2 linked regions of the Desulfofalx alkaliphila DSM 12257 genome follow. The protein of the gene in region 2 interacts with the protein of the main gene of each other region in a pairwise test. Links are inferred from orthologs where the notes say so. Each region holds a gene or a part of one and is shown on either strand. Other genes may lie near its edges.

Region 1 (2,936 bases), on a different replicon or contig from region 2:
TGCCGTCAGATAAAATATCACATTCCACCCCGGTGAGGATGGTAAAATCCTCTTCCTGCCGGTTAAGCCGTTCTATAACTTTACACTGTTCTGCCAGCCGCTTTTCATCCAGCCCGTTGGCAATTTTAAGGGAGCCGGAGTGATCAGTAACAGCTAAGTATTCATAACCCCTGTTCTTGGCGGCGGCCACCATTTCTTCCAGTGATGCCGAAGCGTCACTCCAGGTGGTGTGACTATGTAAATCACCTTTAATGTCATCTATTTCCACCAATTTAGGTAAAGTTCCTGTTTTGGCCGCCTCTATTTCTCCCCTGTCCTCCCTTATTTCCGGAGGGATATATTGCATACCCAGCGCCCTGTATATATCCGCCTCATCCTTGACCTCCACGGGTTTACCGTCAACCGATAACCCGCCATGACTCAATTCTATTCCCTTTTCTTTGGCTAGTTTTTGCAGCTGCCTATAGTGGTTTTTACTGCCGCTATTCCGGTGCCAGGCAAGTACAAACCGGTGGGGCGGAACAACTGACAGCTCAACGGGCACACCCCACCAAGTTAACACCTTTATACTACGTTCGCTTTGATCCAGAACCTCTGTAACCCGAGGATGCTTTAGCATGGCAGCAATTACCAATGAAGCCTGCTCTGCTGCCACCACCAGGTCTAAATCAGACACCGCCTCTCTCCACCGGCGGGTACTGCCGCCAATCTCAACTCTTTTAACTCCCGGCAGAGATAATAAATATTTTCTAAGCTCTGCACCTATTTCCCGGGCCAGCCCCAGTACCGTTTTTTCTCCGGATGACCTAATGGCTTTAATATTCCGCAGTATTTCCAATTCAGTTTTCGAGCTCATTCCGGGCACCTTACGCACCTGCCGGTCTTTGGCTGCTTGCTCCAGCTGGTCCAATGAAAGGACACCCAGTTTCTTGAATAATAACCGCGCCTTTTTGGGGCCAATGCCGGGCAGGGAAGTAATTTCCAACACACCCCGGGGAATTTCTTCCAGTAGCTCTTGGTGGGTTTTACAAGTCCCTGTTTTTATTATTTCTTCTATTTTGGCAGCAATAGCCTTACCGATACCGGGCAGTTTATTTATCTCTCCCGACCGGACCAGTTGGTCCAGTGGCTGTTCCAGCCTATAAATGGTTTTGGCGGCATTGCGATATGCCCTTATTTTGAAAAAGTCTCCGCCCTTTATCTCCAGCAAATCTGCTATTTCATGAAATATCCATGACACTTCTACATTTTGCATTGTCAACGCTCCTAAAAATCTTAGTAACCGACCATACCGGTGGGGCACAGTGATAGTTTTTCCTATAAATAGACAACTTACCCAGTCAAAAGAAACACTCATGAAGAAGCTGTATAATTCCTTCATGAGTGTCTATACCGTAAATAAAACTAATCTTTACTGTCGGTATCCATCATCCTCACCAGATTATCGTAATCCTGCTGCAGCTTAGTGAGTTCGCTGGCTATGTTTACCGCTGCCAACACCGCTGCACTTGTATAAGGAAGCTTTGGATTACGTGCGATAACCTGCTTAATCACTCTATCTACATGTTGAGACACCATTATCATGTGCTCTGGGGATTCCTCGCCCTTCAGCTTGTAGTACTCCCCGTTTATTTCCACCTCTACCCGGGTTTCCTTAACAGCCATCATAGCCCCTCCTAGTGGTTTTAATTCTTATCTTCGGCAAATTATAGCAAATTCCTGCTTTGTTCACCGGGTAAATGGCTGAGTTAAGAACGCAATTGGGCATCAAACTCTGCATTAAGGGCTTTAGATATCTTTTTAATTTGCGATGAAACCTCTTGATCGGTCAGGGTGCGGTCGGATGCCTGGAATAACAATGAAAAAGCTACACTTTTGTAACCTTCCGCCACCTGTGAGCCAACATAGACGTCAAATACCTTTACACTCTTCATAATCTTACCGGCGGCTTTATTTATGACATCAATCATCTGCTGAACGGGCACAGATTGTTTTACTATTAATGCCAAATCACGTTCCACCGCTGGGAATTTAGGCAGTGACTGGAATTTTGGCTGCTGTCTTTCTGCGTCCATCAGATCCTGTATGTCAAATTTACAAGCCACCGCCCGGTGGGGCAATTGGTAGCTTTCCAGTACATTGGGATGTAGTTCACCCAGCACACCAATCATTTTGCCATTCACCTCTACGGCCGCCACCCGTCCGGGATGGAAGCTGGGTGCACCGCCAAAGGGCACATATCTCACATCTTTTATACCTATTTTGTTAAACAACACTTCCAGCACACCTTTGGCATAGTAAAAGTCCATGGCTACCGCCGGCTTGTTCCATGATTCCACGGTGCTGCCTGAAAAGGCCATGGCCAAAGTAGCCCTTTCATCGGGTAAGTCTTGACCTTCCACGGGATAGTACACCTTACCGATTTCAAATATTGCCCCGCTATGTATTTGCCGGTTGTGGTTTCTCTGTAATACTTCCAGCAAACTTGGCACCGGAACGGTGCGCATGATCGACTGCTCTTCACTGAGGGGATTTTGCAATACCAAGGCATTTCTAAACACACTGTCTTCCGGCAAGTTCATCATGTCATATACCTTAGGGCTAACAAAACCGTATGTCACCACTTCGGTTAAGCCGCATCCCACCAGCACATTTTTTATTTTATTTACCAGACGCTGACTCTCGGTGCGCTTACCTTGGGTGGTAATGCCATAAATGGAGGTGTCGGGCACCTGGTTGTAGCCATACATCCGGGCCACCTCTTCTATTAAATCCACCTCTATACTAACATCCGGGCGGAAGGAAGGCACTGTCACCAACAGTTCTTCACCCTGATCCTGAACCTTAAACTGCAGGCTGTTTAAAATAGAAATTATATCTTCCTTGGGCACGGCTACGCCAAGCAAATACTCCACCCGGGCCGGCCGCAGCACCAC
Region 2 (3,622 bases):
TCCCCAGGCCATCGGGCAGTGCCGCCAGTGGTTGGCTGCACATCTGCCCCGGGCTGAAATTGTGGAGGTATCCAGCTCTGCCCTGGCCGCCACCCTCGTTTCTGAAGCCGGGGATCCCTGGGCGGCCATCGGCAGCAGTATGGCAGGTAAGTTAAATAATTTGCAGCCCATGGCAGAGAACATTAATGACTATGCCAATAACACCACTCGGTTTTTAATAATATCTGCCAAAGCTAAAGCACCGCCATGCAGCCAATGTAAAACATCACTGGTGTTTACCCTGCCACACCAACCGGGGGCACTGTATCATCTGCTGGGGGAGTTTGCCCAAAGAAACATAAATTTAACCCGCATAGAATCACGCCCCACTAAAAATGAATTGGGTAGCTATCGCTTTTTCGTCGATTTTATCTGGCACTACCAAGAGGGTTTAATGAATAATTTGCTGGGTTCAATAAAGCTGCGGGTTAATGATTTGCGGGTGCTGGGCTGTTATCCCAGTGTTAATTAGGCCAATAATCTTTCGGCTAAAGCCATGGATATATATGTTTCAATAATAGCGGCCGCAGCAAGAATCAAGGCCAATATCAAAATTAGTTTGAAAATAAGTTGCCGGGCTGCAGGTAAATAAATATGTATTCTGCTTTCATTATTGTTTGGCGGCCTTTTCGATATTTTATATAGATAATAGACAGAAAACATTGTACCTGCGGCCATGGCAAACAGTTCCAGGGACCCATGCACCATGGTAACTGCAATTAAGCTGCCGTAGCTGACCCCGGTGGTTATGCTCATGGCTCCAAGGGCAATTCCCGCTACCAGGGCGTTAATAAAGTATAAAAACACACCCACCGCAGCGGAAAAAAACACTGCCAGCACCTTTAATCCCCTCACAGGTAACAGGGAAATTAAGAAAATAGCCAGAGGGGCAATGGTTATGAGAAAATTGTTCACAAATATTTTTACGGTCATTCCCGCCAAGGTGGTATGACCCACCTTCTGGGCCAGCCCTGCAAAGAGTTGGTCCATAAATTCCATAAGTAGGGCACTGTCTTTTATTACGTTAACTGTATAATAGGCCATGCCAAGTAAAATGAGCACAAAAAGTATTTCCGCCTTTAGGGCGAAAACTAAATAAGGGCGTAATTTAAAATCTTTTAACATCTTAACCCCCTAAATCTCTGCGATTAGTACAAAAAAGGGTCTCTATACAAAGACCCTAATAAAAAATATTTCCTTATCACATATAATATGACAATTAACTTCTGCGGCGTAAAAAGGCAGGTATATCCAACTCATCATGGTTGGTAAAAGGCTTAATATCCATCTCGTTCTTCAAGCCGTCTTTCTTATCATTGGTGGGGCGGTGGTCAAAACCGGTGGCTATTACCGTTACCCGCACATCCTCATTCATGGCTTCGTCTATCACTGCCCCAAAAATAATATTTGCTTCGGGATCAGCTGCCTGGGCAATTATTTCTGCAGCCTCATTTACCTCAAACAGCCCCAGGGACGGCCCTCCTGTAATATTTAACAGAACACCCCGGGCACCTTCAATTGAGGTCTCTAACAAGGGGCTGGAAATGGCGCCCCTGGCTGCCTCTGTGGCCCTATTATCCCCACTGGAGGATCCAATACCCATCAAGGCAGAGCCGGTATCTTTCATAATGGTTTTGACGTCGGCAAAGTCAAGATTAATTAAGCCGGGCACTGCTATCAGGTCTGATATGCCTTGCACACCTTGACGGAGCACATCGTCGGCAATGCGAAATGCCTCAACAATTGAAGTATGTTTATCAATTACCTGAAGTAATCGGTCATTGGGGATGGTAATCAGTGTGTCCACCTTGCTTTTTAGTTCATTAATACCAAATTCCGCTTGGTTAAGCCGCTTACGACCTTCAAAGGTAAAGGGCTTGGTGACAACACCGACTGTAAGCGCACCTATTTCTTTGGCCACCTCCGCCACCACCGGAGCTGCACCGGTGCCTGTACCGCCGCCCATACCGGCAGTGACAAAGACCATATCGGCACCTTTTAGGGCCTCTTGAATCTCTTCCCGACTTTCCTCAGCGGCTTTTTTCCCAATTTCAGGGTTGGCCCCTGCACCCAGACCCTTGGTTAGTTTGGCACCAATTTGTATTCTGCTGCTGCTTTGGGCTAATTGCAAGGCCTGGGCATCCGTATTTACGGAAATAAATTCAACACCTTTTAAACCGGCGGCAATCATGCGGTTAACGGCATTATTGCCACCCCCACCAACACCGATTACTTTAATATTGGCATATTGATCAAAGTCCATCTCAAAATCCAGCATGCAGTAATCCTCCTCCACTTAAATCTGCCACTACTACTGTCGTGGTTAAAATGTAAATTTATGAATCACGCTTTTGAATCCACCTTTTACACGGGCTAACAAATTACTTTTTTTATCATGAACACCCATGTGGTTTTTTTGTCCATATTTAATTAATGCAACGGCATTTAAGCTTGTATGCACACCTTCCTGTTCATCAATTAAATGAACCGGCAGGTTTAAATTACCCTCTAACATGCCTGGCAGTCCTTTTAGTTTTGCACCGCCCCCAATTAAAACCAGCTTAGTTGGCCGGGCACCGTGCCCATAGGTATTAATGGAATTTTCTATCATGTCAGCCAACTCTGTCACGCGGGAATCTATTATTTCGTTAATAAACTGATTGGTTTTTGTATCCATACCTTTGTTCTCATTATTATCAATCTTTATTTTAGCTGCCACAGATATCGGCACATGCAAGCCAATGGCTAAGTCACCGGTGATATGCTCACCGCCTATGGGTAGGGAAAGGGTCATCCGTGGCAAACCGCGATGATACCAACAAAGGTCAGTGGTAGCACCTCCAAGATCCACCAATAGGGCTCCCAGCTGTTTATCTGCATGCTGTAACACCTGGTCCGCCAACACCAGTGGATTATAATACAAAGCCTTGGGTCTTATATTGCCCCTATGTAGGGAAGCCAATAAATTATTTATTGCTTCAGCCTGTCCGTAAACAAGATGCACCTCAGCTTCCAGGCGCTTTCCTTTGGCACCCCTGGGTTGAGACAAGCCCCAACAACCATCTATACCATAATCAATAGGTAGCTGCTGTACCAAAATCATTTCATCGGTTGCCGAGCCGGCCCGGCAACTTTCCATCAGCAGCTGTAAATCCACATCAGTTACTCCCTGCGCTGGGTCCAGTATATCAATGCCCGAAACCACATTGGTGCTTGATATGCTGCATCCGGAAAAGCCCACAAAGGCAGCCGGCATCAAAAAGCCGGCAGTTTTTTCAGCTTCTTTCACCGCAGTGGCAATAGACCTGGCGCAAGCATCAATATCGCAAACGCTACCCCTCTTCATACCAAGGGCAGGCGATTCACCACAGGCAATTATTTCCGCTTCTCCATCCTTAATGCTAAAAATTGCGGCAGATATATTGTAGGTTCCAATATCCAGGGCTGCTAATACTCCACTGCCCACAGTAAGCAACCCCCTTACTCTTACTTTATCTGTAAATTCAACGTTAATAGGAAATTTCCTTTAATAATTTAGTAAAATTCTATTTTTTTAGCAAATGACGCCTAATAATGGCTAAAT

What was found. The genes of interacting proteins can lie anywhere in the genome.
Region 1: the proteins of ftsZ (region 2) and BR02_RS0108275 interact in binary tests that used the Bacillus subtilis proteins (3 or more experiments, as listed by UniProt). The link is inferred for Desulfofalx alkaliphila DSM 12257 from one-to-one orthologs.

The regions. Positions count from the first base shown.
Region 1 is NZ_JONT01000013.1:8,671-11,606, reverse strand. Bases 36-2,936 are described here. They hold BR02_RS0108275 (cell division protein ZapA), read right to left. Parts: upstream 1,666-2,936; coding sequence 1,405-1,665; downstream 36-1,404. Other genes in these bases: pheT (phenylalanine--tRNA ligase subunit beta), read right to left, coding at 1,749-2,936; polX (DNA polymerase/3'-5' exonuclease PolX), read right to left, coding at 36-1,255. In the rest of the region: more of polX, read right to left, coding at 1-35. UniProt on the Bacillus subtilis protein: Activator of cell division through the inhibition of FtsZ GTPase activity, therefore promoting FtsZ assembly into bundles of protofilaments necessary for the formation of the division Z ring.
Region 2 is NZ_JONT01000001.1:250,903-254,524, reverse strand. Bases 289-3,277 are described here. They hold ftsZ (cell division protein FtsZ), read right to left. Parts: upstream 2,318-3,277; coding sequence 1,259-2,317; downstream 289-1,258. Other genes in these bases: ftsA (cell division protein FtsA), read right to left, coding at 2,363-3,277; BR02_RS0101290 (stage II sporulation protein M), read right to left, coding at 508-1,164; pheA (prephenate dehydratase), read left to right, coding at 289-511. Outside these bases: more of pheA, read left to right, coding at 1-288; more of ftsA, read right to left, coding at 3,278-3,505; BR02_RS0101275 (small basic family protein), read right to left, coding at 3,585-3,622. UniProt on the Bacillus subtilis protein: Essential cell division protein that forms a contractile ring structure (Z ring) at the future cell division site. The regulation of the ring assembly controls the timing and the location of cell division.